Regions from separate parts of the Nonomuraea purpurea genome, predicted to be linked through region 1. Evidence: riboswitches for the same ligand, from Rfam matches in the RefSeq annotation. Region 1 holds a riboswitch; each other region holds the start of a gene.
What was found. Region 1 has a riboswitch for cyclic di-AMP ahead of ACFOY2_RS10790 (C40 family peptidase). Riboswitches for the same ligand answer to the same signal wherever they lie in the genome.
Positions count from the first base shown of each region.

Region 1 (7,171 bases):
GAGCGCACCGCCGACGAGGCCCGTTCGGCCGCCTCGGCCGCGGGCAGCGCGGGGGAGGCCGAGCTGCGGCGGCTGCGTGAGCGGCTGGCCGATGTGGAGAAACAGCTCCAGGCCTCGCGCCAGGCCGCCCGCGAGGGCAGGAGCATCGAGGACGCCCGCATCAGGGTGCTGCTCGACGCGCTGCAGGACGCCTCCGCGGGGCTGCGCAGAGAGCTTGCCCTCCCCACGATGATCAGCCGCCCTGCCGACTCGGTCGCCGCGGTCACCGGCGAACGGCCGGGCGTGCGCGGGGTGCCCGCGCGAGCGCTCGCCGACGACGACCCGCAGCTCCTCGACCAGCTCCTCGCGCTGCCGCAGGTCCACCTGATCATCGACGGCTACAACGTCACCAAGACCGGCTACGGCACGCTCACGCTGGCCGACCAGCGCACCCGGCTGATGACCGGGCTCGGTGGGCTGGTGGCGCAGACCAGGGTCGAGGTGACCGTGGTGTTCGACGGCGCCGAACTGAACGCCCCGGTGCAGGTGGTGGCGCCCCGCGGGGTGCGGGTGCTGTTCAGCGAGCCGGGGGAGATAGCCGACGACCTCATCCGGCAGCTCGTCAGGGCTGAGCCGCCCGGCAGGGCCATCGCGGTGGTGTCGTCCGATCGCGAGGTGGCCGAGTCCGTACGGCGGATGGGAGCCAGACCCGTTCCGTCCGGCCTGCTGTTGCGCAGGCTCGGCAGGGCCTAGGAATTGCTCTGAGGGGGTTTTACCCCTGACGCTCTCTTTCGGTTGCCCCCACTCGGCTTTTCGGTCACCCCTACGACCTGGGCTTCCCACCATGGGGCCGACGGCTTTTCGGCTGGCCTTTAGGTCCTTCGCCACGATCGGTAGCGCTACGGACGGTCCCGCGTTTTCGGATGCCGGGCCGGCGTGCGGCGGAGCGCTTGCGGCAGGGCGTTTCAGAGCGGGCTGGGTGTGGGGTCAGGTTGCCGGAGGTGTCAAGAAGGTCAGGAAGGCGGAGACGGCAGGTGGGCGGCTGTCGGCGGGGAAGGTGGCGGCGAGGATGCGGCGAGGCGGGAGCGGAGGGGAGGGACGCAGGAGGCGGATGTCCGGCCGGACGGTTGAGACGCCCGCGATCGACGGATAGAGCATCACCCCAACCCCTGCGGCCACCAGACCCTGACGCCCGGTCCAGTCATCGCAGACGTGGCTGATCCTGGGCGGACCTCCCAACGCTCCCGTGAGCGCCGAAATGGGGCCGAGGCAGTCCGGGTGGGTGCCGTCGATCCACGGGTCCCCCGCGAGATCCCGCAGCCGCACCCGATCCCCTCCCACCGGCCGGTCCCTGACGACCTCCGGGTCCTTTCCCGCTCCCGGGTTTCGCTGGGCCGCTTGGTCTTCTCCCGCCACCGAGTGCCCTCCGGCCATTGGGCCCAGGGCATCGTCGGTCACCGGATCTTCCCCCGCCGGCGAATTCCCTTCGGCCGCCCTGTCCCTTTCGGCCGTCCTGTTTTCGCCGGCCAGGTGGTGTCCGGCCGGCAGCGCCACGAAGAGTTCGTCCTCGCACAGCGGTGTCAGCGTGACGGCTCCTGCCCCCGCCACGTCCCAGGAGGTCAGGAGTGCCACGTCGACCTCTCCGTCCAGGACGGCCGCGCACGGGTCGTGCTCCCCGGACCACACCCTCAGCGACAGTTCCACCGCGGGATGGCGGGCGGTGAAGGCGCGGAAGCGCTCGGGGAGGTAGCGGGTGGCCGCGCTGGGGAAGGCCGAGACCCGGACCCGCCCGGCCGAGGCCGTGGCGAAGGCCCGCAGCCGGGTCTCGAACAGCCGCATCCCCCGCAGCACCTCCCCGGCCTGCTCCAGCGCGGCCGTGCCGGCGTCCGTGGGCCGCACGCCGCGCGGCAGCCGTTCGAACAGCCGCACGCCGGTGTGCCGCTCCAGTGCGGCGATCTGGCGTGAGACGGCCGGCTGCGTCATCGACAGTTCCTGCGCCGCGGCCGAGAACGACCCCAGCCGCCCCACTTCCACCAACACCCTCAAAGACCACACTTCAAGCATGCGTTCAGCTTATGGATGGCATGCCGAACCCGCAGTGGTGCTCATACCTCCATCCGGCCATCCTCGATCGCATGGAGACGATGGACAACCACCAGTCCGCCTGGCTGGACGAGGCTCTGCCCGGCGGGCCGCTGCGGGTGCTCGACGCCGGGTGCGGGCGCGGCGAACTGGCCGCCGAGCTGCTGAGACGCGGCCATGACGTGACGGCGATCGACGTCTCGGCGCAGGCGGTGGAGGCGGCCAGGGCGGCGGGGGTGCCCGCACGGCAGGCCGATCTTGCCCACTACTATGACGCGCCTTTCGACGCGATCGTCATGTCGCTGTCACTGCATCACATGCACCCGCTGGACGCCGTGCTGGAAGGCGTGTCCGCCCTGCTCAAGAGGGGTGGGACGCTGGCGGTGGACGAGTTCGCGTGGGACTGGGCGGACTCGGCGGCGGCCGCGTGGTTCTACGATGTGGGATCGTTGCTGGCCGCCGCCGGACTGGCGGATTTTCCTGGCGAGGCCGTGGACGACCCCGTCGCCCGGTGGCGGGAGGCGCACGTGGATCACACTCCGGCCGCCGACATGCTGGCCGCGATCAAGGATCGGTTCGAAGGAGCAGACCTACGGCGAGAACCGTACTTGTCGCGATATATCGCGGGAAAGCTGACAAATGGCAGCACTGAGCTTGTGAACGGCCTCTGGCGCATCGAACGCGGGCGAATCGCCTCGGGAACGCTCCCGCCCACGGGGTTCAGGTTGGTGGCGCGACAAGTGTGACAAAAGGGGCAAAAAGGACCTGACATGCCCCCTCTGGCGGAAGTGTGAGTAGGGTCACATTTCCATAACGGAGCCTGGGGCTCCAGCAGGGATTTCCCATCTGACTCCACCCTTTATCTGATCTTGACAAGACGTGTCCCGCTTTGCCGATTCGTGACCCGTCGGCGTAGCTTCTGGCGTCGCGGCGACAAGCCATGACGCCGCGAGCCGGCATCGGTCCCCCGATGCGAGACAGATAAAGATCCGCCGGTCACCCGCTGAACATCCCAGGAGTAGCACCCTCGATCAGCGGGCTGACCTGCCGAATCCGTGCAGCCAGGAGGCACGGAGCCGGGGACCCAGCGATCCCGATTTCCCCAGGGATCAGGGGTGAATCGGCGCGAACACCGCGCCGTAGGGCGACTTCCAGGCCCGAATCCGTCAGCTAACCCGGTAGGCGTTCGTGGAAGACATGAGGAGAAATCCTGTCTAAAACCCTGCAGAACCCCCGTCTGTCCCGCTTTGCCCTGAGCGGCGTAGCGCTCACCATGACCGTGGCGGCCGGAGGTCTGGTCCTCCACGCCCCCACGGCTCAGGCGGCGACGAGGAGCGATTCGGCCGGAACCTCGACGGCGGGGGCGGTCAAGACCGCCACCACCTCGAGGACGGCCACGGTGGCAGCGCAGAAGGCGGCCAAGATCGCTCGCCAGAAGGTCAAGGCACGCAAGGCCGTCGCCGTGGCCAAGGACCAGCTCGGTGATCCGTACCGTTTCGGAGGCACAGGACCTGGTTCGTTTGATTGCTCCGGTCTCGTCCAGTTCGCCTGGAAGAAGGCTGGAGTGAAGCTCCCGCGCGTGACGAACAGCCAGTTCGCCCGTATCAGAACCAAGGTCTCCTGGCGGAACCTCCGCCCGGGCGACCTGATGTTCTTCAGCGGGCTCGGCCATGTGGGCATGTACGTTGGCAAGGGCAAAATGATCCATTCGCCGCGGACGGGCGAACGGGTACGCATCGACAAATTGGGCGGCTGGCGCAAGTCATCTTTCGTCGGCGCCGTCCGCCCAGGCGTCTGAAGGCCCCCACCCGAGCATTCTCCCCCGCTCGGGTGGGGCTTTTCTTCTCTTCAAGAGCTTTTCCTTCTTGTACGGCAGGCCGACGGCACGCCACCCCCCGTACGTGCCTCAGGGCCTCCAGGGGGACGCCGTCTGACCCGCACGCATGGCCCGCCGTCACGCCGCGGATGTCGGCCATTCAGGTGGTTCACCACCGTGGGCCGACTACGATCGGGCAGCGTGTCCGAGCAGGTGAGTCGACGAGCGGCGGTGGTCTGCCTCCTGCTTCTCGTCGTTCCCGCGGGTTCCCCGATTCCTGAATCCCCGGTTCTTCCTGCCGAAGTGGGTGGTCTTCGGGGCGATGGTCATGTTGTTGTCCGTGGCCGGAATTCCGTTGTCGTTGGGCGGCGGCGTGGTTCGCTTGATGATTTGGCGCGGCGGGCCGATTTGGCCGGGCGGCGGGTTGCCGCGGTGTTCGGTGGTCCCGTGCGCGCGGTCGTCGTGGTTCCGGCCTCCGCCGAGGAGGCGGCAGGGCTGGCGGGGGTGGGGCGGGTCGACGGGCTGGCCGCGGTGGCCGACGGCGGGCGGGTGATCGTCGTGCCCGAGTACTTCGGCCGGCTCAGCTCCGTCGGGAAGGACGTCGTGCTCGCTCATGAGCTGACCCATGTCGTGGCCGGCACCGAACGGCTTCCGGTCTGGCTCTACGAAGGGGTGGCCGACTACGTCGGTTATCGCGAGTCCGGGTTGCCGGTGAAGGTGGCCGCCGCAGAGCTGGCCGCCGAGGTGCGGAGCGGGCGGCTGCCGAGAGAATTGCCCGGACCTGCTGCTTTTGCGGCTGACGGGCGTGACCCCGTGCGGCTCGCGCGGGCGTACCAGGAGGCATGGATGGCGTGTCGCTTCCTGGCTCACCGCTTCGGTGAGGGGACCCTGGTGAGGCTCTACCGTGATGCCAGGGCGGTCGGCGTAGATCAGGCACTCGCCGCGCTGGGGCTCTCCGTCGCCACACTGACGGCACGGTGGCGCGACTACGTGCGGGAGCAGCTCGGGTAAGGGGAGGCAGATGAGCGAACGGCGAGACACCGACGACGCGTCGCAGGCGGGTGACGGCGAGGCCGCGACGGCCGCCGACGAACCCACCGTTCCGATGACACACCCGGATGACGGGATTCGATCGGGGACGGCCGTGGAAGGCGGTGTGCGCGTGGAGGAACGGATCGACGGCCAGGACGGCGAGGACGCCAAGGGCCGCCCGGCGGCCGACGGCAGCGGCGAGAGCCGGTTGCGGCGCCAGGCCGGGATCGCGCTGGTGCTGCTCGGCCTGGTCATCGTGGCCGTGGCGGGCTTCACCACCCCATGGAGGGTGCTGGCGTCGGGCCCGCCCGATCCGGCGCGCGACTTCACCGCCGCCCAGATCGCCAGGGCGCAGGCGTTCGACGCGGCCACGAGCCTGCCGAGCTACCTGTCGCTGGGCCTCACGATCATCTTCGCCGGCCTGCTGGTGGCCACCCCGTTCGGTGCGAAGGTGCTGGGCCGCCTCAAAGGCCCCTGGTGGGTACGGGTGATGCTCGGCGTCGTCGTCATCACCGCGATCGTCGAGGCGGTCAGGTGGCCGCTGGGCATCTGGTTCGAGACCATCCTGCGCGACTACGGCCTGTCCATCCAGGACTGGGGGAGCTGGACCGGCGACAGGCTGAAGAACCTGGGCGTGGAGGCGTTCCTGCTCGCCGTCATGCTGCTCGCGCTCGTGGCGCTGGCCCGCAAGGTCAGGCGCTGGTGGATCCCGGCGGCGATCGGCGCGTTCGTGCTGACGGTGGCGACCTCGTTCATCTACCCGGTGGTGTTCGAGCCGCTGTTCAACGACTTCACCACGATGCGGCAGGGCCCGCTGCGCACGAACCTGCTGGCCATGGCGGAACGTGACGGTGTGCCGGTCGAGGACGTGCTGGTCGCCGACGCCTCACGCAGGACGACGGCGCTCAACGCGTACGTGTCCGGCTTCGGCGCCACGCGCCGCATCGTCGTCTACGACACGCTGCTCAAGGCCCCGCAGCAGGAGGTCGAGCTGGTCGTGGCCCACGAGCTCGGCCACGCCAAGGACAACGACGTCCTGTACGGCACGCTCGTCGGCGCCCTGGGCGCCGCGTTCGGCGCGATCGCGCTGTTCGTGGTGTTCGGAGCGGTACGGCGGCGCACCGGCGTCACCTCCATCACCGACCCCCGCGCGGTCGGCGCGGTCATGGGCCTGATGACGTTCGGCTCGCTCCTCCTGGGCCCCGCCCAGAACCTGATCAGCCGCAACATCGAGGCCAGGGCCGACCTGCACGCCCTCGACCTCACCAGGGACCCGGCCACGTTCGTCGCGATGCAGAAACGCCTGGCAGTCACCAATATTTCCGACTTGTCGCCGGATGAGGTGGAATATGTGCTCTATGCCTCCCATCCGTCCAGCCCCGAGCGCATCGCCATGGCACGCTCGTGGGCCAAGCTGAACGGCGTACCCGAGCCGTGACCAACGTGCTCTTCGTCACGAACGACTTCCCGCCCAGGCCGGGCGGCATCCAGTCGTTCGTGCACGGGCTCGCGCTGCGCACGCCGGGTGTGGCGGTCTACGCCCCGGCCTGGCCGGGCTGCGACGAGTTCGACCGGCGCCAGCCGTTCCGCATCGTGCGGCATCCGACGCGGCTCATGCTGCCCACCCCGGCCGTCGCGCGCACGGCGGCCGGGCTCGTGGCCGAGCACCGCGCGGACACCGTGGTGTTCGGGGCGGCGGCGCCGCTCGGCCTGCTCGCGCCCCGCCTGCGCGCGGCGGGCGCGCGGCGGATGGTGATGCTCACCCACGGCCACGAGGCGTCGTGGGCGAGCGCGCCCGGCTTCCGCGCGGTGCTGCGCAGGATCGGCGCGCACGCCGACGTGGTGACGTATCTGGGCGAGTACACGCGGACGCGGCTGGCCGCCGTCATCCCGCCGCACAAGCTCCTGCGGCTCGCGCCCGGCGTGGACGTGGCCCAGTTCCGGCCGGACGCCGCCAAGGCCGAGCTGGGGCTGCCGGGCAGGCCGGTCGTCGCCTGCGTGTCGCGGCTGGTGCCGCGCAAGGGCCAGGACCAGCTCATCAGGGCCTGGCCCCGGGTGCTGCGAGCGGTGCCGGACGCCGTGCTGCTGCTGGTCGGCGGCGGGCCCTACCGGCGCAGGCTGGAGAGGCTGGCGGCCGGCCACGACTCGATCAGGTTCACCGGCACGGTGCCGGCGGCCGGCCTGCCGGGCTACTACGCGGCGGCCGAGGTGTTCGCGATGCCGTGCCGTACCCGATGGAAGGGGGTGGACGTGGAAGGGCTC
Region 1 covers NZ_JBHSBI010000004.1:402,309-409,479, reverse strand. The annotation lists gene ACFOY2_RS10805 (NYN domain-containing protein) at 1-732, shown strand, start outside; gene ACFOY2_RS10800 (LysR family transcriptional regulator) at 967-2,043, opposite strand; gene ACFOY2_RS10795 (class I SAM-dependent methyltransferase) at 2,115-2,807, shown strand; cyclic di-AMP (ydaO/yuaA leader) riboswitch at 3,097-3,261, shown strand; gene ACFOY2_RS10790 (C40 family peptidase) at 3,461-3,859, shown strand; gene ACFOY2_RS10785 (hypothetical protein) at 4,325-4,888, shown strand; gene ACFOY2_RS10780 (M48 family metallopeptidase) at 4,899-6,347, shown strand; gene ACFOY2_RS10775 (glycosyltransferase family 4 protein) at 6,344-7,171, shown strand, end outside.

Region 2 (7,171 bases), on a different contig from region 1:
GCCCGGGCAACAAGGCGCTGGCCGACGACCCGGACTCGCCGGGCAGCCTGGGCCTCGCGATCAGCGAGGCGGTCGAGGTGGCCGCGGCCACGCCTGAGGCCCGCTACGCGCTCGGCTCGGTGCTCAATCATGTGCTCATGCACCAGACCGTGATCGGCGAGGAGGCACTCGAGCAGCTCCCCGAGCTGCCCGACCTGGTCATCGGCTGTACGGGCGGCGGCTCGAACTTCGCCGGCCTCGCCTTCCCGTTCCTGCGCGAGAAGCTGGCGGGGCGCATCGGGACGGTGTTCCGCGCGGTCGAGCCCGCGGCCTGCCCGTCGTTCACGCGCGGCACCTACGCCTACGACTTCGGCGACACGGCCGGGCTCACGCCGCTGCTCAAGATGCACACGCTGGGGCACTCGTTCGTGCCGGATCCGATCCACGCGGGCGGGCTGCGCTATCACGGCATGTCGCCGTTGTTGTCGCACATGTACGAGCTGGGCCTGTTCGAGGCCGTCACCCGCTCCCAGAACGAGTGTTTCGAGGCCGGTGTGCGCTTCGCGCGGACGGAGGGCATCGTCCCGGCGCCCGAGCCCACGCACGCGCTGGCCGAGACCATCGCCGAGGCCCTGCGCTGCAAGGAGAGCGGCGAGGAGAAGGTGATCCTGACCGCGCTGTGCGGCCACGGTCATTTCGATCTGGCCGCCTACGACCGCTACCTGTCGGGGCGGCTGGAGGACTACACGCTTCCGCAGGAGCGCATCGACCAGGCGCTCACCGAGCTGCCGGGGTGAGGCGTCGGGGTGGCCGCCGGGCGGGCGGCCACCCGTCAACGTGCGGTGGGGCGCTTACCGTGGTTCGCCTTCTTCTTCTTGCGTGCCTTGCCCTTGCGTGCGCGCCTGGCCATAAGCTCGCCTCCGAGTGATCGGGTCTCGTCCGACACTCTCAACGTCTCGCGCCTGCGGCGACCAGGCAAGCAGGCCGCGCGAACTAACATTCCCCAACAAATTCATGTCATAATTTGGTGGAATCTGTTGGAAGGAGCGGGCGTGCTCGCACAGCAGCGTCAGCAGACGATCCTCGAACGCGTGCGCAGCAGCGGCGGCGTCCGGGTGGCCGATCTCGTCCGCGAACTGGGCGTCTCCGACATGACCATCCGCCGCGACCTCGAGGTCCTGGCCGAGCGTGGGCTGCTGGAGAAGGTACACGGAGGCGCGACCGCCCTAGGCCCCGGCTCCACGGAAGAGCCCGGCTTCGCCGCCAAATCCGCCCGCCAGCAGCAGGAGAAGGAGGCCATCGCCCGGCAGGCGGCCCGGCTGGTCCGCCCCGGCACGGCGGTGGCGCTGTCCGCGGGCACCACGACGTGGGCGCTGGCCCACCACCTGATCGGCGTGCCCGAGCTCACCGTGATCACCAACTCGATCCCCGTCGCCGAGGTCTTCCACCGCAACCCGCGCGCCGACCGCACGGTCGTGCTGACCGGCGGCGTGCGCACGCCCTCCGACGCGCTGGTCGGCCCGGTGGCCGTGGCCGCGATCCGCCGCCTGCACGTGGACACGCTCTTCCTGGGGGTGCACGGGATGAGCGTGCGGGCCGGGTTCACCACGCCCAACCTGCTGGAGTCAGAGACCGACAGAGAGTTGGTGGCGGCGGCCCACCGGCTGGTCATCCCCGCCGACCACACAAAGTGGAACACGGTCGGCATCAGCACCATCGCCGAGCTGAGCGAGGCCGACGTGGTCATCAGCGACGCGGGGCTGCCCGAGAACGCACGTACCGACCTGGCCGAACGGGCCGGCGAACTGATCATCGCGGAGGGCTCGCCTTGAAGCGCACCATCACCCACCTGGCCGACGGCCGAGAGCTGATCTACTTCGACCGGCGGGACGACGCCGGCAGGAGCGCGATCGACCGGCGGGCGCTCGGTCCCCGGCCGGTGGCCTCCGAGCTGCGCTACGACCCGCTGACCGAGGAGTGGATCGCGATGGCGGGGCACCGGCAGACGCGGACGTTCCTGCCGACGGGCACGGCCGCCGAATGCCCGCTGTGCCCGTCGTCGGAGACGAGGTCGACGGAGATCCCGGCGTACGACTACGACGTGGTGGTGTTCGAGAACCGCTTCCCCTCTTTTTCCGGAAATTTGGGGACTTATCAGGATGTGGGCGGGCTGAGTGAGGTCCGCCCGGGAGTGGGGCGGTGCGAGGTGGTCTGCTTTACCTCCGACCACTCCTCGTCCTTCTCCCGGCTCTCCGACGCCCAGGTCGAGCTGGTGATGGAGGCGTGGGCCGACCGCACGGCCGAGCTGTCCGGGGTGGAGGGCGTGGAGCAGGTGTTCTGCTTCGAGAACCGGGGCGAGGAGATCGGCATCACGCTGGCCCACCCCCACGGCCAGATCTACGCCTACCCGTACGTCACGCCGCGCACCAAGCTCCAGCTCGGCGCCGCCGCCCGTCACAAGGGGCCGGGCAACCTGTTCGCCGACGTGCTGGCGGCCGAGCGTGCCGCGGGGACGCGGGTGGTGGCCGCCAACGAGCTGTGGACGGCGTTCGTGCCCGCCGCGGCGCGCTGGCCGTTCGAGGTGCACCTCTATCCGCACCGGCAGGTGCCCGATCTGGCGGCGTTGTCGGAGGCGGAACGTGCCGCGTTCGCACCGCTGTACACCTCGGTGCTGCGGGCCTTCGACGGGCTGTTCGGGCTCGTGATGCCCTACATCGCGGCCTGGCACCAGGCGCCCGTGCGTCAGGACCGTGACCTGGCCTATCTGCACCTGGAGCTGTTCAGCGTCAGGCGGGCGCCGAACAAGCTCAAGTTCCTGGCGGGCTCGGAGTCGGCGATGGGCGCCTTCGTCAACGACGTGCTGCCGGAGGAGGCCGCGAGCATGCTCCGATCACAGATTGATCACTAATAGATTTCTCCTTAAGGTCGCATTACCCGTGATCTACCACTAACATCCCAATATGCACCGGCCGCAACTGCCGTTGCAGGCCTAATCCCGGGCGCGTCACCCGGGAACCGGGGACCCATCGCACCTGGGGTGAATCCACATACGTGGTAGGGAAAATCGCAGCTCCCCGCCCGAACCCGTCAGCTAACCCGGTCGGCAGAGGGAGAGGAATCACCACGTGGCGGCTTCGTCCCCCGCGAACCTTGCCATCGGCCTCATCACCGCCACCGCCATCGCCGTCCTCCCGGCGGGCGTGGCGTCGGCCGCCCCCAAACCGTCGGAAGCCGAGCTGCGCACCCAGCTCAAGCAGCTCAACGGCAAGGTCGACAAGCTCATCGAGAAGTACAACCTCAAGCGCGTCGAGCTGGCCCAGGCGCGGGAGGCCGCCAAGACGGCCAAGCAGCGCCTGACCACCGCCGACCAGACGCTGGCCACGGCCGAGCAGCGCGTCGCCGAGCTCGCCAGGATGAGCTACCAGAACGAGGAGCGCTCGATCCCCAGCTTCCTGATGGCCCAGAACGCCCCCGGCGCCGCCCTGATGAGCCAGTTGACCGCCGAGCAGCAGGCCCTGGTTCAGAGCGTGGCCAAGGCGCGCGACGACAAGAAGCGGGCATCCGACGAGGCCGCCGCGCTCGCCACCAAGATCGGCGGGGACGCGGCCGAGGTCGCCCGCCAGCGCGACGAGGCCAAGGACGTCATCAAGGACATCCAGAACAAGCTCCAGGACCTGGTGCCGTTCGGCACGGGCCGCAAGTCCAACGGCAGTTGGACGCCCGAACTCCCCTCGGGTTCCGACAACATCACCTCCCGTACGCGCATCATGAAGGAACAGGTCGGCAAGAACTTCGCGCTGCCGTTCGACGTGGGCTGTTTCCGAGCCGGCGCCAGCGGCGAGCATCCGCTCGGACGGGCCTGCGACTTCATGATGAGCACGGGCGGCTCGATGCCGTCGGCCATCAACAACGCCCTGGGCGACCGCATCGCGGACTGGGCGATCAAGAACAAGGACAAGCTGGGCGTCAAGTACGTGATCTGGAGACAGCGCATCAACCAGGGCTCGGGCTGGGAGGGGATGTCGGATCGCGGCAGCGTCACCGAGAACCACTTCGACCACGTGCACATCTCGATGCAGTGACAGCGCAGGGCCGCGTGCGCGGGCGGACCAGAACGGGTGTACTCATCCCATGGTCGACTACCGGCAAAGGCACACCGCCGACTGGCTTCAGTACTTCGCGCACCGCGGCTACCACGCCGCCCGGCCACTGGCCGCCGGTGTCGAAGGTGCCGTCTACTGGCTCGGCGAGGGAGTGATCGCCAAAGTATGGGACGGAAGACCGCCAGAGGACCTCAACCTGACACGTCAGGTCTATGCGGACATCGCTCGCCACCCGTTGCCCTTCTCCACGCCAGAGATCCTGATGGTTGAGGAGCATGAGGGCACCGTCGTCACCTATGAGCGGGAATTGACCGGGTCGCCACTGCGGCCGGACTCAGCGGTGCGACCGCCCGGCCGCGACCTGACCTCTGGAGAGACTGATGCGCTCCTCACGGTCCTGCGCGCCCTTGCCACCATCCCGGGCACCGAAGCCATGCGACGCCTCAAGGTCCAAGGCGACGACCGGCCACTTTGGCGGGGTCACACCCGCTTCCCCGACGCCCTGGCCGCCGTCGTCGAACGCGCGGCCCACCGGCACGGCGACCTGCTCGCCGCCCATGTCCCGGACCTTGACGCAAAGGTCGTACGGGCTGTTCAGGCTCTCAAGGCACTGCCTGACACGTCCGTCACCGTCGTCCACGGGGATCTCGTCCCGCCGAACGTCCATGTCGACGACGCCGGCCGCCCTGTCGCCGTCCTCGACTTCGGCTTCTTCACCACCGCCGGCGACCCTGCCTTCGAGGCCGCCATCACGGCTGCCGTCTGGGACATGTACGGGCCTTACGCCGAAGAGCACGTCGCGGCCCTTACCCGCCTCTTCGCCGCCGAGCTGCGCTACTCCCAGGAAACGCTGGCGCTGTACCAGACGGCCTATGCCCTGGCCACCTACGACTTGTTCTCCTCAGACGGCGGCGACGGTCACTTCCGCTGGTGCGTGACCCTTCTCAAGCGCAGCTCGTCCTGACGCCGCTCAGCCGGTCAGGGTGAGGGGGTTGATCAGGTCGGCGTAGACGAGCAGGCCGGCCATGATCACCATCACGATGGCGACCACGTACGTCAGCGGCAGCACCTTGGCGATGTCCACGTACCTGGGCTCAGGCCGCCGCATCACCTTGGCGTAGGCCCGCTTGACGCCCTCCCACAGCCCGCCGGCGACGTGGCCGCCGTCCATCGGCAGCAGCGGGATCAGGTTGAACATGCCGATCGCCAGGTTGAAGCCGGCCAGCAGGTTGACGAAGAAGGCGATCTTCTGCTCGTCCGACAACAGGTCGGAGGAGAGAATCTCGCCGCCCATGCGGCCGGCCCCGACCACGCCCACCGGCCCTTCCGGGTCGCGCTTCTCGCCCGAGAAGGCCGCGTGCCAGACGCCGACCATCTTCTCCGGCAGGTTGACGAGCGAGCCCGCCACCCTGGCCGTCACCTCGCCCATGTAGCCGAGGACCTGGCCCAGGTTCTGGCGCTGCATGACCTCGGCGGGCAGGACGCCCAGGAAGCCGACGTTCTTGTCGATCTTCTTGGGGTCCTGGAGGTTGGGCCGGTCCTGGGCGATGAGCGTGACGTTGAGCGTCATGGCCTTGCCGTCGCGGACGATGCCGAGCGCGACCGGGCCTGCGCCGTGGGAGCGGATCAGGCGGGTGGCGTCGTCCCAGGAGCCGATCTTCTGGCCGCCGAGGGAGACCAGGTGGTCGCCGGGCTTCAGGCCCGCCTGGGCGGCCGGGGTGAGCTGGTCGGTGGGCTTGCACTCGGTGCGCTGCTCGGAGACAGGGATCACGCACGTGTTGGTGTCGGGGGAGACGATCGGGGCCCGGACGGGCAGGCCGATGCCGACGAGCAGGATGGCGAAGAAGACGAAGGCGAGCACGAAGTTCATCAACGGGCCGCCGGACATGATGATGACCTTCTGCCACCACTTCTTGCGGTAGAAGACGCGGTCTTCGTCGCCCGGCCGGACCTCTTCCTGGGCGGCGTCGCGGGCGGACTCGATGAGCCCCTGGAACGGCCCCGTCGCGGTGCTCCTGACCTTGGCAGGGTCGTCGCCAGGACGCGGAGGCAGCATGCCGATCATGCGGATGTAGCCGCCGAAGGGGATCCACTTGATGCCGTACTCGGTATCGCCCTTGCGCCGTGACCAGAGCGTCGAGCCGAAGCCGACCATGTACTGCGTCACCTTGACGCCGAAGAGCTTGGCGGGCACTAGGTGGCCGATCTCGTGCAGCGCGATGGAGAACATCAGCCCGACGAGGAAAATGATGATCCCCACGAGATAGAGCCAATTCATCTGGGCGCGCTCCGTAGCAGACGACAGGTGCCGACAGAAGGGTCCGACAGCCCAAGGGTAGTCGAACTCACCGCACCTGACGGCTTCCATGCCTTTTCGCGAGCATTGACAGTACGCGATCAAACGATGACGCTGGGAGACAATGGAGGGGGACGTCTTGATCCGGATACTGATCGCGGAACACCTGCCCTTGGTGCGCCGTGGCCTGCTCGCCACCCTCGATGCCGAGCCTGACCTGCGTGTCGTCGCCGAGGCCTGCCACCCGGAGGAGGTGCTGCCGGCGGCGCTGTCGAGCGGGCCCGACGTGGCCGTCGTCGACCTCGACCTACCGGGGCTGCCGGTGGCCGCCGCGCTCGCCGCGCAGACGCCGCGCTGCGGGGTGCTGCTGCTGTCGGCCAAACCCAATCCCGGTCAGGTGCGCAAGGCGCTGTCGGTGCGCGCGCTCGGGTTCCTGAGCCTGTGCGTCGCGCCGGAACGGCTGGCCGAGGGGGTGCGCCAGGTCGCCGCCGGCCGCCGGGCCATCGAGGCGGAATTGGCCGTGGCGGCGCTGCAGAGCGCGACCAATCCGCTGACCAGGCGGGAGCTCGACGTGCTGAGAATCGCGGCGGGCGGCGCGCGTTCGACGGAGATCGCCGACCAGCTCTTCCTGTCGGTCGGCACCGTGCGCAACCACCTGTCGCGGATCATGTGCAAGACAGGCGCCCGCAACCGGCTCGACGCCGTGCGCATCGCCATCGACTTCGGGTGGCTGTGAGAGCCGACGGGACCCCGGGTGAAACCGCGCCGCTCCGCCCGGGGCCCGAATGTCTAG
Region 2 covers NZ_JBHSBI010000008.1:354,335-361,505, reverse strand. The annotation lists gene ACFOY2_RS18620 (TrpB-like pyridoxal phosphate-dependent enzyme) at 1-776, shown strand, start outside; gene ACFOY2_RS18615 (50S ribosomal protein bL37) at 812-889, opposite strand; gene ACFOY2_RS18610 (DeoR/GlpR family DNA-binding transcription regulator) at 1,032-1,811, shown strand; gene galT (galactose-1-phosphate uridylyltransferase) at 1,808-2,887, shown strand; cyclic di-AMP (ydaO/yuaA leader) riboswitch at 2,956-3,099, shown strand; gene ACFOY2_RS18600 (coiled-coil domain-containing protein) at 3,105-4,061, shown strand; gene ACFOY2_RS18595 (phosphotransferase family protein) at 4,111-5,046, shown strand; gene ACFOY2_RS18590 (M50 family metallopeptidase) at 5,053-6,342, opposite strand; gene ACFOY2_RS18585 (response regulator transcription factor) at 6,518-7,114, shown strand.
Region 2: linked by a shared signal. The riboswitch ahead of ACFOY2_RS18600 (coiled-coil domain-containing protein) and the one ahead of ACFOY2_RS10790 (C40 family peptidase) in region 1 are both predicted to bind cyclic di-AMP.

Region 3 (7,171 bases), on a different contig from region 1:
TCCTTTGCGGGCGGATGGGCGGACTGGCGGTGATCGACAACATCGGCCGCGACCTCGGACTGCCTCGCAATACTGTGAAGCGATACCTCGACCTGCTCGACCTTGTTTACGTCATCAGGCGGATTCCGGCTTGGTCGTCCAACGCGACCACGCGCGCCGTCGCGACGCCCAAGCTTCTCGTGGTCGACTCCGGGCTGGGAGCGCACCTCGCCGGTCTCACCCCGGCCCGGACGACCGACGTAACGGCGCCCATCGGGCCGCTGCTGGAGAATTTCGCCCTCGGCGAGCTGGCCCGTCAGTTGACGTGGTCGGAGGAACCTGTGCGCCTCTACCACTACCGCGACCGCGACAACGTCGAAGTGGACGGCATCCTGGAACGGGCCTCCGGCGAAGTCGTCGGGATCGAAGTGAAGGCGGCGGAGACCGTTCGCGCCGATGACTTCAGGGGGCTCCAGCACCTGGCCCGTAAACTCGGTGACCGTCTCATCGCCGGATTCGTCCTCTACGCGGGTCAGGAAGCGCTCCCTTTCGGCGACCGAATGCGCGCCCTCCCGCTGTCCGCGCTATGGGAGGCGACCACAGATTCCTGATCGGCCTTCCACCAGTACGGCCCCTTGAACCTCGCGCACATTCAAGGGCCGTGGGTCTGGCCGGCCACGTCAGAAAGGTCGTCTGTCCTGGACAAACGTGCCGGGAGGGCGCCGGTCGCGTCAGGATGCGGGGTCGACGCCGAGGCGGTCGCGCAGTGCCTCCTCGCGCTTTCTGGCCTCGGGCGTCATCGAGTCATCGGGCAGGTCCGAGGCGTCGAACACCTGCCACACGTCCAGCCCGATCCCGTCGTGACCGGGCGGGACCGGCAGCCGCAGGGCCCACTCGATGGCCTCTTCCCGCGACTTCACCTGGATCAGCCAGAACCCGGCGATCAGCTCCTTGGCCTCTGCGAACGGCCCGTCGATGACGCTCGCCTTGCCGCCGCTGTAGGCGATCTGGGCCCCGTGCGAGCTCGGGTAGAGCCCTTCGGCCGCCAGCAGCACTCCCGCCTTGGCCAGCGACTCGTTGTATGCCTGCATGTTGTCGACGAGCTCCTGGCTGGGCAGCGCTCCGGCCTCGGTCTCCGGGCTGGCCTTGCCCACGATCATGAATTTCATCGGTTTTCCCTTCGGCTCCGTTCGTCTGTCTCGCCAACGCGTCGAACGACCGGCCGCCGGATCGACATATCTCCGGAAATCTAACGCACAGAATATAGATCTACTTTGTAAAGGCCCTCGCCCCAGAGCCGATGAGCTGCGGTCGCCCCGCGCGCCCGGCGGATTTCTTCCTGGAGTGGTGAACCACAAGGGCTTCCCGCTGCTACGAACATGGCGATGAAGGGGATCGATCCGGATGTGCGCACTCTGTCCAGGGTGTCCGACGGCGACACGGGTGCGCTGAGCGACCTGTACGAGCGCTACGCCGAGCCGCTGTTCGCCTTCCTGCTCCGCCTGGCCGGCGACAGGGGGACGGCCGAGGAGATCCTCCAGGACACGCTGCTGGCCGTGTGGCGTTCCGCCGGGTCGTTCCAGGGGCGGTCGAGCGTGAGCACGTGGCTGTTCGGGATCGCGCGCAGGCAGGCGCACAACCGGTTACGCGGCACACCGCCGCCGGCCGCCGCCGAGCCGTATGAGCGGGCCGACGGGCTGCCGGGGCCGGAGGAGCTGGCCGTCGGCGGCGACTTCCTGGAGGCGGCGCTGTCGCGGCTGCCGCCGGCGCAGCGGGACGTCGTGGTGCTGCACTTCCTGGAGGATCGCTCACACCAGGAGGTCGCCGCGATGCTGGGGATCCCCGTCGGCACGGTGAAGAGCCGCCTGCACCTGGCGCGGACGCGGCTCAGGGAGGTGCTGAGGTGACCGATCTGCGGGCTCAGGGACGCGCTGAAGTGACCGATCTGCGGGCTCGCGGAGACGCTGAGATGGACGATCTGGTGGGCTGAAGGAGGTGCTGGGATGAACGATCGGCCGGAGCCGCCGCCCGCGGAGCGGATCATTCGGGAGGTGCTGGCCGCGTCGGCGGCCGAGGGCGGGCTGGGCGACGTGCGGGCCCACGCGGTGCCGGCGCCGCAGCGGGCGTGGCAGCTGCTGCTGACGGAGGCGCGGCTGCTGCATCCGGGGGTGTGGGCGGCGTCCTTCGCGGTCATGGCGGCGTGCGCCGGGTTCAGCGTGTTCAGGGGGATGTTTCCCCAGACGCTGCTCGGGCTGGCGGCGCCGCTGGTCGCGGGGATCGGCGTGGCGGGGCTGTATGGGCCGGAGCGCGACAGGGCGTTCGAGGTGGTCGCCGCGACGCCGACCTCGCCGCGCGTGCTGCTGCTCGCGCGGGCGACGCTGGTCCTCGGATACGACTTGGCGCTGGCGCTGCTGGCCTCAGGGTTGCTGGCGGTGTCCGGGATATCGCTGCTCGGGCTGACCGAGTTGGTGGCGCTCTGGCTGGGGCCGATGGCGCTGCTGGCCGGGCTGAGCCTGCTGTTGTCGGTGTGCTGGAATCCCGGAGGGGCGATCGGGGTGGCGCTGGCGGCCTGGAGCCTGTCCGCGCTGGCGGTCACGGACATTCCGGTGCCGCCCGCGTACCGGCTCGTCTGGACAAGCGGGCCGTGGACGCTCGCGCTGGCCGCGCTGCTGGGAGCGGCCGCGATCGTGCTCGCGGGCCGGGGTGAACCCATCCGGCGCTCGGGCGCTACTCACCCGTCGTGAAACCCGTGGATCTCTGGCGGCACGGGGCACGGCGCGCCGGGCTGTGCGCGCTCATGGTGCCGGCGGTGCTGATGGTGAGCGGGTGGTGGACGTTCGCCTACAGCGGCGTGGTGGGCCAACTCGTCTGGCCGGCACCGATGGTGTGCCTGGCGGCACTGGGCTTCCTCGGATCGGTGGCCCTGCGCGGCACGGCGGCGTGGTGGCTGCTGGGGGGCGCCGAGTGATCGCCACGTTCCGGTACGCGTTCGGCATGCAGGTGCGCCGCCGGTCGTTGTGGATCATGTACGGCCTGGCCTTCGCGGTCACCGCGGCCATGCCGCCGTTCTGGACGCTGGATATGGGCTACGACGATGGACAGGAGCCGTGGCAGGGGATGGCCACCGCGGCGCGGCTCCTGACGAGCCTGCTGCCCCTCGTCTACGGTTGCATGCTGGCCGACCGGCCGGTACGCGATCGGGTGCTGCGAGTGGAGCCGATCCTGGCCGCGACTCCGACGAACTCCACGGCGCGCCTGATGGGCGCGTACGCGGGCGCGTGCGCGGCCACGGCGGTGCCGTTCGCGGTGGCCTACTTCGGGCGGGCGCTGCTCTTCGTGGTCATGGAGGGGCAGCCGTCGGCGCTGTGGTGGGCGACGCTGAACTTCACGGCCTCGATCGTGCCGGGGCTGGCCTTCCTGGGCGCGCTGGCGTTCGCGGGGCCGCTGCTGGTGCCGCCGATGGTCTTCCGGGTGCTGTTCGTCGCGTACTGGTTCTGGGGCAACCTCATCCCCAAGGGAATGATGCCGACCATCTCGCAAACGATCTTCGACGCGACCGGTGACTACGTCAGAAATGGGCTGCTGGCTCCGCCCACGGTCGACTACGGTCCCGGCCCGCCCGCCGTGTTCGACTTCCTGCGCCCCGCGTCCTCCCCGGGCACCGCCGTTTTGTGGATCGGCGTGATGATCGCGCTCTCGGCGGTCATGCTGTTCCTCCTCTGTCTCCACGCCTCCAGAAGCGAGTCCTGACATGCGCATCGACGTCTCCGGCCTGACCAAGATCTACAAGGGCGGCGTCCGCGCGCTGGACGGCCTGACCCTGGAGATCCCGACCGGCATGTACGGCCTGCTGGGCTCGAACGGCGCGGGCAAGACCACGTTCATGCGCATCCTGGCCGGGCTGCTGAAGCCGACCTCGGGCCGGGTGGTCATCGGCGGCCACGACCTGGCGACCGCCGACGGTCGGCTGGCCGTGCAGCGGACGCTCGGCTACCTGCCCCAGGACCTCGGTGTTTACCCGGACCTGACCGCGCGGCGGTTCCTGGACTACATCGCGCTGCTCAAGGGGCTGCACGAGCGCTCGGCGCGACGGCGCAGGATCAGCGAACTGCTGGAGGTGGTGGCGCTGTCGGAGGTGGCCGACCGCAAGCTGAAGGGGTTCTCCGGGGGGATGTTGCGGCGGGTCGGCATCGCGCAGGCGCTGCTGGCCGATCCGCGGCTGCTGGTCGTGGACGAGCCGACGACCGGGCTCGATCCGGAGGAGCGGATCCGGTTCCGGATGTTGCTGTCGAGGCTGGCGGGAGATCGTACGGTCCTGCTGAGCACGCACATCGTGGACGACGTGGCGCAGACGTGCCAGTCGCTGGCGGTGCTGGCGAAGGGACGGCTGGCGTTCCGGGGGACGGTGAGCGAGCTGCTCGCCCGCGCCGACGGCCGGGTGTGGACGGTCACCACGCCGGGGGCGGCGCCGGCCGCCGGGCGGGTCGTGTCGATGCTGCCGGAGGGGGCGGGCATGCGTTACCGCGTGGTGGCCGCCACGCCCCCGGCCCCGGACGCCCTGCCCGCGGAGCCGACCCTGGAGGACGGCTACCTGGCCCTCATGGACGGCACCACCCGCTGACCCGCCCGGCCCGGAAGGTCGCGGCCCGGCCCGGAAGGACGTCCATGGTTGGATATTTCCGGATACGAAAGAGCGCGCGCCCCGTGCGGGGGACGCGCGCTCGTTCCGTCAGCCGACCGCGGGAGGTCAGGCGCGGTACTCGGGGTAGCCGTAGCCGACGACCTGCCACTTCGGACGGACCCGCTCCTCGACCTTGCCGTTGCCGGTGTTGCCCTCGACCGTGGAGATGGTGCCGTTCTTGTTGTCCTTCTCGACGAATCCGACGTGCTGGATGTCGTCGAGGCTCTTGCTGCCGCTCCAGGAGAAGAACACCACGGCGCCGGGCTTGGGCGCGTCGCCGAAGCGGTGGTTGCCGGCGAACCACTTGGCGTGGGCGACGGTCCAGGCGTCCCAGCCGATCTGCGGGCGGGCGCCGGTCTGGTCGCCGACCCAGGAGATGAACATCGAGCACCAGGCGGCATTCAGGTACCCGGCGCGGCTGCCGCCGTCACGGGCGATGGTCTCGGCGGCCCGCTCCGAGGCGGCGTACCACTTCTGGTACGGGGTGCCGCCGCCGTAGGCGTTCTCCGAGGTGCCGACCTGGGCCTTGGCGAGCGCCAGAACCTGGTCGGCGGTGACGTTGATCTTGGTTTCCGACTTGGCGCCTGCCTCGTGGGCGGCGAGGGCGGTGTCGGGGTGCCGGGCGCCGGTGGCCGCGGCTACGCCGGTGGCAGAGTCCGCGTCGGCCGTCACAGCGTGTCCGACCAGGGCGGAGGCGGCGATGGTCGCGCCGATCGCGGCGCGAGCGATGTTGCTCTTCGAGACGTTGAACAGATGCTTGGCCATCGAGGGGGTTACTCCTTGCTTCCATGCCGCTTACCGGGTTAGCTGACGGGTTCGGGCGTGGAAGCTGCCCTACGGCACCGGAGTGCCGATTCACCCCAAAGGACATGGGTCCCCGGTTCCGCCCAGGGGCGGATTCAGCGGTCACAGGACGATCCTGCGATGTGTCACGCGATGGTTGGACATTGCCGGACAAACCGGACATTTATCACGAGATGCCCACAAAGTAATACATGAGGCAAGAGGATTACAAGTCCATAAAGCCCAGCTCAGGCAAGTTGCCTGCGCGCCTCGGCCAGCAGCTCCATCATGGCAAGGGATTCATCCAGCGGCATGATCGAGCTTTCCGTCCGGCCGTCGGCAGTCGCGTCACGGACCTCGCGGAGCTCCCCGGCGTATCCGTTGTCGGCCGGATCGAGCACATGCTCCTCCGGCTCCATGGACGGCCCGGTGAGGAGAATCCGCTGCGGGGCCCAGAACGGGGCCAGAATGTCCGCGCGCATCTCGGTACCCACAACACTGGCATCGTTGGGGTAATTCCCGAGCAACGAGGTTTCCACCAGAGCCTTCCTGCCGCCCGGGTAGAGCAGCACCCCGCCCGCCTCCGCATCCACCCCGTTGGGCGCCAAAGCCCCGGTGACCCGCAGGCCGGAGGGCATGCCCAGGAGGAGCTGGGCCAGGCCGAACGGGTAGATCCCCAGGTCCAGCAGGGCCCCGCCGCCCAGCTCGGGCGCCCACAGCCGGTGCACGGGATCGTAGGGACGGGCGAAGCCGAAACTGGCATGGATCGAGCGGATCTCCCCGAAACGCGGATCGGCCGCCACCATCTGAATGAGCGGATTGAACCGCATCCACATGGCTTCCATCAGGAACACGCCCGCCTCGCGCGCCAGGCGCACCATCTTCTCCGCGTCGTCCACGGTGGCGGCCAGCGGCTTCTCGCACAACACGGCCTTGCCCGCGGCGATGGCCGCCTCGGCGACCTGCAGGTGCTGGGCGTGCGGGGTCGCCACGTAGATCGCGTCCACGGCCGGATCGGCGCACAGCCGCTCATAGGAGTCGTACGCCGACTCAGCGCCCAGCCTCGCCGCCAGGTCCTGCGCCCGGCCCAGGTTCCTGGAGCCGACGGCAGCCACCCGCATGCCCGGCTCCGCCACGATGGCCGCGCCCACGGTCCGCGCGATGGTGCCTGTCGCCGCTATTCCCCACGTGAAATCCCGCACCAGGGAGATCGTAGCCCCATCAGGTCATGTTGAACGTCTCGGGGTCGGGCCCGGTGCGCAGTCCCTTGTTCATCGCGCCGATGGCGGCCAGGTCCTCGTGGTCGAGGACGAAGTCGAACACGTCGAAGTTCTCGGCGATCCGCGCCGGCGTCACGGACTTGGGAATGACGACGTTGCCGAGCTGCAGGTGCCAGCGGAGCACGATCTGCGCGGGCGTCTTGCCGTGCTTGTCCGACAGCACCGCCAGCGCCGGGTCCGCCAGCAGCCCCTTGCCGTGCCCGAGCGGGCTCCACGCCTCGGTCAGGATGCCGTTGGCCTCGTGGAAGCGCCGCATCTCCCGCTGCTGCAGGTACGGATGGAGCTCGATCTGGTTGATGGACGGTGTGATGTCGGTCTCATCCATCAGTCTGATCAGGGCCGGGACGGTGAAGTTCGCGGTGCCGATGGCCTTGGCCCGCCCGCTTCGGTAGATCTTCTCCAGCGCCTTCCACGCCCGCACGTACTTGTCCTGCTGCGGCACGGGCCA
Region 3 covers NZ_JBHSBI010000007.1:182,267-189,437, forward strand. The annotation lists partial or broken gene ACFOY2_RS16190 (ATP-binding protein) at 1-404, shown strand, start outside; gene ACFOY2_RS16195 (YciI family protein) at 711-1,148, opposite strand; gene ACFOY2_RS16200 (RNA polymerase sigma factor) at 1,365-1,886, shown strand; gene ACFOY2_RS16205 (hypothetical protein) at 1,983-2,723, shown strand; gene ACFOY2_RS16210 (hypothetical protein) at 2,720-2,947, shown strand; gene ACFOY2_RS16215 (hypothetical protein) at 2,944-3,729, shown strand; gene ACFOY2_RS16220 (ABC transporter ATP-binding protein) at 3,731-4,600, shown strand; gene ACFOY2_RS16225 (CHAP domain-containing protein) at 4,727-5,425, opposite strand; cyclic di-AMP (ydaO/yuaA leader) riboswitch at 5,438-5,575, opposite strand; gene ACFOY2_RS16230 (Gfo/Idh/MocA family protein) at 5,692-6,645, opposite strand; gene ACFOY2_RS16235 (aldo/keto reductase) at 6,665-7,171, opposite strand, start outside.
Region 3: linked by a shared signal. The riboswitch ahead of ACFOY2_RS16225 (CHAP domain-containing protein) and the one ahead of ACFOY2_RS10790 (C40 family peptidase) in region 1 are both predicted to bind cyclic di-AMP.

Region 4 (7,171 bases), on a different contig from region 1:
GTCGTAGAAGCTGCTCGCGGAAACGACGCTCACGAGCAGCAGCGTCGAATCTCCGTGGACGGTGTGGTCCTCCTCCATGCGCGGAGTCTCGGGGACGACGGTGAGGTCGGGCACGTAGCGGTCGGCGTGTTGGCCCAGGTAGACGGTGATGTTGGGCCAGATTTCCCAGCCTCGCGCGGCCACCGGGCCGACGAGCTGGAAAAGCAGCTGAAAAAGAATCGTGTTGTGCTGCCAGGTACCCGACTCGTTCACCAGGAGCCGCCCTCTCCGGGTTTCCACCCGGAATTCGGGGAACAAATCGCGGACCGTGCGGAAACGCTCTTCCAGGGGCCTGACCATGCCGCCGTCCTCGGGTAGTCGTGATGTTACCCAGGGTAATGCGCGAGGGTTGTGACAGGGGAGGCTTTATCGGCGACGGATTTTCACGCCCCCCATGCCGGGAGGAACGGCACAGGGGGCGGGCAGATCAGACGATCTTGTGGATCCAGTCGTGGGGGTCGGGGCGGACGCCGTACTGGATGCCCACCAGCTCCTCCCGCACCCGCATCGTCACCGGGCCCGAGGTGCCGTCGGCGACGGTCCAGGAGCGGTCGGCGCCCTTGACCGAGCCGACCGGGGTGACCACGGCCGCCGTTCCGCAGGCGAAGACCTCGGTGAGCTCGCCGGACTCACAGCCCGCCTGCCACTCGTCGACCGTGATGAGGCGCTCCTCGGTCTCCAGGCCCAGGTCGCCGGCGAGTTCCAGGATGGATTCGCGGGTGATGCCGGGCAGGAGGGTCCCGGTCAGCGCGGGGGTGACGAGCTTGTCGCCGAAGACGAAGAACAGGTTCATCCCGCCCATTTCCTCGACGTAGCGGTGCTCGTGGGCGTCCAGCCACACCACCTGGTCGCAGCCGTTCTCGACGGCCTGGCGCTGCGCCACGAACGCGGCGGCGTAGTTGCCTCCGCACTTGGCGAAGCCGGTGCCGCCAGGGGCGGCGCGGGTGTACTCGGTGGACAGCCAGACCGAGACGGGCTTGATGCCGCCGGTGAAGTACGAGCCCGCCGGGGAGGCGATGACCAGGTACTTGTAGCTCTTGGACGGGTAGTTGACCCCGAGCCCCGCCTGGGTGGCGATCATGAACGGGCGCAGGTAGAGACTGTGGCCCTCGGTCGTGGGCACCCATTCCCTGTCGGTCTCCACCAGCAGTTCGAGCGACTCGACGAACGCCTCTTCGGGCAGCTCGGGCATGGCCATGCGGACGGCGGAGCGGTTGAAGCGGGCGGCGTTGGCGTAGGGGCGGAAGGTCACGATCGAGCCCGTGGTCTGGCGGTAGGCCTTGAGCCCCTCGAACAACTCCTGCGCGTAGTGGAAGACCGAGGTGGCCGGGTCGAGCGAGAGCGGCCCGTACGGCATGAGCCTGGCGTCGTGCCAGCCCGCGCCCTCGGTGTAGTCGATCGAGACCATGTGGTCGGTGAAGGTTTGGCCGAAGCCGGGGTTCGCCAGTACCTGCTCCCGCTCGGCCGCGGTGCGAGCGTGGTCGGATAGCTGCACGTCGAAGCTGAGCTTCTGAGCGATGGTCATGGCGGTCCTTCTCTCTGCGACTTCTGCGAAATCTACCGAAACTGCTGGATCTGCGGATTCACGATGCCTGACGGCGGCTGAGGGCAGTCCGTACTTCCTATTGTCTCGCCATATGGGATGGCTAGCGGCCCTTGGCGGGGTTCGCCCGTGTAGACGCGAAAAAGCGCCTGGCAGTCCTCCTCGGACCGCCAGGCGCTGATCGGGGCTAGGCGGTCCTAGCCGGATACTCGCGCGGTGATGTCGTCGCCGATCTCATGGGTCGTGCGGCCGGCCCAGCCGGTCAGCCGCTCCAGGATGTCGTCGGCGACCGCCTGCTCGACCTTGGCCGACGCATCGTGCAGGCCCAGGTGGTCGAGGAGCATGGCGACGGACAGGATGGTGGCGGTGGGGTCGGCCTTGCCCTGCCCGGCGATGTCGGGGGCGCTGCCGTGCACCGGCTCGAACATGCTCGGCGAGGTGCGTTCGGGGTTGATGTTGCCGCTGGCCGCCAGGCCGATGCCGCCGGCGATGGCCGCGCCGAGGTCGGTGATGATGTCGCCGAACAGGTTGTCGGTGACGACCACGTCGAAGCGCTCAGGCTGGCTCACGAAGAACATCGAGGCCGCGTCGATGTGGCAGTAGTCGGTCGTGACCTCGGGGAACTCCTGCGCCACCCGGTTGACCGTGCGCTGCCACAGGTCGCCCGCGTAGGTCAGGACGTTGGTCTTGTGGACGAGCGTGAGCTTCTTGCGGGGCCGCGACTGGGCCTTCTGGAAGGCGTAACGCACCACGCGCTCGACGCCGTAGGCGGTGTTGAGCGACTCCTGGGTGGCGATCTCGTGCGGCGTGCCGCGCCGCATGACGCCGCCGGTGCCCGCGTAGAGGCCCTCGGTGCCCTCGCGGACGACGATCATGTCGATGTCCTCGGCGGGCGTGTCGGCCAGCGGGGTCTCCACGCCGGGGAACAGCTTGACCGGCCGCAGGTTGACGTAGTGGTCGAACTCGAAACGCAGGCGGAGCAGGAGGTCGCGCTCGAGGACGCCCGGCGGCACGCTGGGGTCGCCCACGGCGCCGAGCAGGATCGCGTCGTAGCCGCGCAGCTCCTCGAGGACCGCGTCGGGCAGCGTCTCGCCGGTGCGGTGGTAGCGTGCGGCGCCCAGGTCGTAGTGAGTGGGCTCGATCTTCGTGCCGACGGCCTCCAGGACCTTGAGTCCTTCGGCTACGACCTCAGTGCCGATCCCGTCCCCGGGGATGACGGCCAGGCGGATGTTACGCGAGTCCATGGGCGGTACCTTACCGGCTCGTCTCGACTGACGAACACATCATCTCATTGTCCGGACGCCCGGTTTTAACAGATTTGCCACGCTTTGACCGTTTCGTTAGAGTCCGAGCCAGCCTAATCCACACAGCCCTGTGTGGAGCCGGGGACCCACCTTTCCCCTGGGGCGAATCGGCGCAAGCCGTAGGGCTACTTCCAGGCCCGAGCCCGTCAGCTAACCCGGTAGGCCACGTGGAAGGATCAGTTCACTGTCTCGCATCGCCATTCTCGTGGCGGCGGGCACAGCAGGGCTCTTCGCTCTGGTCACCCCCGCGCACGCGGCCGCCGATCCCCAGGACGGCGCCGACATCACTCTGACCGGCCCTAAGCTCAAGCGCATCCAGGACAAGCAGAACAAGCCCGCCTGGAAGATCGCCCTCAAGTTCGCCATGGACAAACGCGGGATCCCGTACGTCTGGGGCGGAGCGAGCGACAGTGGCTACGACTGCTCGGGGCTCATGCTCCGAGCTTACGAAGCCGCGGGGATCGAACTGCCCCGCGTCACCAACGACCAGTACGCCGCGTTCGACAGGAAGATCTCCTGGAAGAACCTCAAGCCGGGCGACCTGGTGTTCTTCAGCAATCTGGGCCACGTCGGGATGATCTCCAAGCCCGGCTTCATGGTGCACGCGCCGCATTCCGGCGACGTGGTCAAGGAAGAACGGCTGTCGAACTGGCGCAGAGACGCCTTCGTCGGCGCCGTCCGGCCCGATCCCAAGGGCGTGCGGCTCTCGATCAAGCAGAGCCTCACCCCTGCCCCGTCCATGCCCGTCGCCACCCTTTGAGGTGAGCCCTCATCTCCCGGCCCGCGGTGTTCGCGTCTTTCCACGGCGTGCGGACGACTCCCCCCTCCCATGCCGGGGAGCCCGACGCGGACACCGCGGGCCGGGACGCCTACAGCACGACAGGAGCCGCCTGGTAGCGGACAGAACAGGGGTTCGGGTATCGGTGACGGAAGCGCCGGGGCTCCTCGTTCCAGTAGCCCACGATCTCGACCTCGACCGGATCGTAGATCTTCGGGCACGGCGCCGGCCCGAACCGGAGCCGCTCCAGGTCGGCGTCGCTCCCGCGCAGCCGGTCACAGGCGCCGACGGGATCAGGGTGGGTGCCGCCGTCCGGATCGCAGGCGAGGTACCACTGCTGCTTCTCCCCCGAGCGGACGTCGTACCGCGTGATCTCCAGCTGCCCGATCTCGGCATGGGCGGGGGCGGCCGTGACGAACAGGGCGGCCGCGAAGGCAGGGACGGCGACGGCGCGCTGGATCAGGGGCATGCGGGGGCCTCCTCGACGATCGGATACAGATCGTGACGCTACCAATGCTCTGCGTATCCGGACGGTGAGGTGTCCCTACCCTCGGCCGCAGACGTAGCGTGGTGGTATGGGGCAGCAGAAAGTGCACCTGACGGGGGAGAAAGCCACCCTGCTCGCCACCCTGTACGGCAGGGCGCTCGACGCACGATCCCGTCACCCGATCCTCGGCGACAAACTGGCCGCCGAGACGATCGACCGCATCGACTACGACTTCTCCAAGACGGGCATCGGCCCCGCCATCGCCCCGGCCGTCGCGCTCAGGGCGCATTCCGTCGACGACTGGGCCGCCGAGTACCTGGCGGAGCACCCGGAGGCCGTCGTGCTCCACCTGGGCTGCGGGCTCGACACCCGCTACCACCGGATGGCCGTGCCGCCCAGCGTGCGCTGGTACGACGTGGACTACCCCGAGGTCATCGACCTGCGTGCCCGCCTGTTCCCGAGGCCGCCCGGCTACACGATGATCGGCTCGTCGGTCACCGACCTGGCCTGGCTGGACCAGATCCCCGACGACGCTCCGGCGCTGGTCGTCGCCGAGGGCCTGTTCTACTACCTCGATCCGGCCGAGGGCGCCCGGCTGCTGCGGACGATCGTGGACCGCTTCCCCTGCGGCCAGTTCGTCTTCGACGCGCTCAGCACGCTGGGGCTGCGGCTACAGAGGTTCAACGGACCCGTGCGCAGGGCCGGGGCCACGATGCACTGGGCCATCGACGGCCCGGCCGACCTGCTGGCGATCCATCCGAAGCTGCGCTGCGTGTCGGCGCTGAGCGCGTTCGACGCGGCCGGGTTCGGCACGTTGTCGCTCCCGTACCGCATCATGTTCTGGCTCGCCGAACTGCTCCCGAGCTTGAAGCGGACGGCCGTGATCTACCGGCTGGAGTTCTGAGGCGCGCCGCCGTTGTCCCTGCGGTCCAGCGCCATCTGCAACGCCTCGGCGGCCTCGTCCTCGTGGTCCTCGGCACGGTTCCAGGCATACATCTCGTACATGTGGCTCATCTCGTTTCGCGGATGTGTTCCATCGGGGGACGTCGGATCCCGGTCGCGAACCCGACCGGGCCTGCACTCGCGGTCCGGATCACGGACCCGGACGAAAGGGACTTAGTGGCCGACACACGCCGCTCACCGCGACGGGTCGTCGACCTGCCCCTAACAGGCCCCGCCGCGGCAGGTAATGAGTACGAGAACCTGGCGCATTTCCAGTAACAGTACCTCAGCCATCTCGTTGGACGTCCTAGTATCTCGCATGCTGAGACAGAAAAGGCCGCCACCCGAACGGGTGACGGCCTTTCACGCGAGGTGAGGTCAGTCCTCGATGTCGACCGAGCGACCGCTGTCGGCGCCGATCTCGGCCCTGATCTGCTCGACCACGTCGGCAGGGATCGCCGAGTCGACGGTCAGCGCGATGAGCGCCTTGCCGCCCTTGACGTCACGGGCCACCTGCATCGAGGCGATGTTGACGCTGTGCTCGCCGAGCAGCCTGCCGACCACGCCGACGATGCCGGGACGGTCGGTGTAGGTGAAGAAGCACAGGTGGGCCGTCGGCTCGATCTCCATCTCGTAGCCGTTGACCTCGACGATCTTCGTGATCTGGCGGGGCCCCGACAGCGTGCCGGAGACCGACACCGGGCGGCCGTCGGCGAGCAGGCCGCGCACGGTCACGACGTTGCGCCAGTCGGGGCTCTCGGTGCTGGTGACCAGCTCGACGGTGAGGCCGCGGTCCTTGGCCAGCAGCGGCGCGTTGACGTAGGTGACCTGCTCTTCGACCACGTCGGCGAACACGCCCTTGAGCGCGGCCAGCTCGATCACCCGCACGTCCTCGGAGGCGATCTCGCCGCGCACCTCGATGTCGAGCTTGGTGGCGACCTCGCCGGCCAGTGCGGTGAACACCCGGCCCAGCTTCTCGGCCAGCGGCAGGCCCGGCTTGACGTCCTCGGCCACCGCGCCGCCCTGGACGTTGACGGCGTCCGGCACGAACTCGCCCGCCAGCGCCAGCTTCACGCTCCGCGCGACCTGGGTGCCGGCCTTCTCCTGGGCCTCGTGCGTGGAGGCGCCCAGGTGCGGGGTCGCGATGACCTGGTCGAGCTCGAACAGGGGGCTGTCGGTGCACGGCTCCTTGGCGAACACGTCGATGCCCGCGCCGGCGACGCGCCCTTCCTTGATCGCCGAGTAGAGGGCGTTCTCGTCGATGATCCCGCCGCGCGCCACGTTGATGATCCGCACCGACGGCTTGACCTGCTGCAGCTCCTTGGCGCCGATGAGCCCGACGGTCTCCTTGGTCTTCGGCGGGTGCAGCGTGATGAAGTCGGACTTCTTCAGCAGCTCCTCGAAGCTGACCAGCTGCACGCCGACCTGGGCGGCGCGGGCCGGGGGCAGGTAGGGGTCGAAGGCGATGATCTCCACCCCGAACGGCAGCAGCCGCTGGGCCACGAGCTGGCCGATCTTGCCGAAGCCGACGATGCCGATGACCTTCTCGTCGAGCTCGATGCCGGTGTACTTGGAGCGCTTCCACTCCCCGTTCTTCAGCGCGGCGTGGGCCTGCGGCGTGTTGCGGGCGCTGGCCAGGATGAGGGCGACGGTCTGCTCGGCGGCGCTGGTGATGTTGGAGGTCGGGGCGTTGACGACCATGACACCGGCCTTGGTGGCGGCCTCGACGTCGACGTTGTCGAGGCCGACGCCGGCGCGGGCGACCACGCGCAGCTTGGGGGCCGCGGCCACGGCCTCGGCGTCGACCTGCGTGGCGGAGCGGACGATCAGCGCGTCCACGTCGGCCAGGGCGGGCAGCAGCTTGGAACGGTCGGCGCCGTCGGTGTGGCGGACCTCGAAATCAGCGGCGAGCACGGCGAGGCCTGCCTCGGACAGCTCCTCTGCGACCAGAACGACGGGCTTGTTCACGGGTGTGGATCCTTAGCGGGACGGCGGGCTTCGGGGGGACACCTGCACGGATCCCCCGGCTGTCCCACAGAGTGTATCCACCGCTTGTGAACGCGTTCACGAGGGACTCA
Region 4 covers NZ_JBHSBI010000005.1:81,813-88,983, reverse strand. The annotation lists gene ACFOY2_RS11600 (Uma2 family endonuclease) at 1-339, opposite strand, end outside; gene ACFOY2_RS11595 (branched-chain amino acid aminotransferase) at 467-1,564, opposite strand; gene ACFOY2_RS11590 (3-isopropylmalate dehydrogenase) at 1,780-2,826, opposite strand; cyclic di-AMP (ydaO/yuaA leader) riboswitch at 2,927-3,065, shown strand; gene ACFOY2_RS11585 (C40 family peptidase) at 3,092-3,646, shown strand; gene ACFOY2_RS11580 (SSI family serine proteinase inhibitor) at 3,756-4,133, opposite strand; gene ACFOY2_RS11575 (class I SAM-dependent methyltransferase) at 4,240-5,055, shown strand; gene serA (phosphoglycerate dehydrogenase) at 5,472-7,061, opposite strand.
Region 4: linked by a shared signal. The riboswitch ahead of ACFOY2_RS11585 (C40 family peptidase) and the one ahead of ACFOY2_RS10790 (C40 family peptidase) in region 1 are both predicted to bind cyclic di-AMP.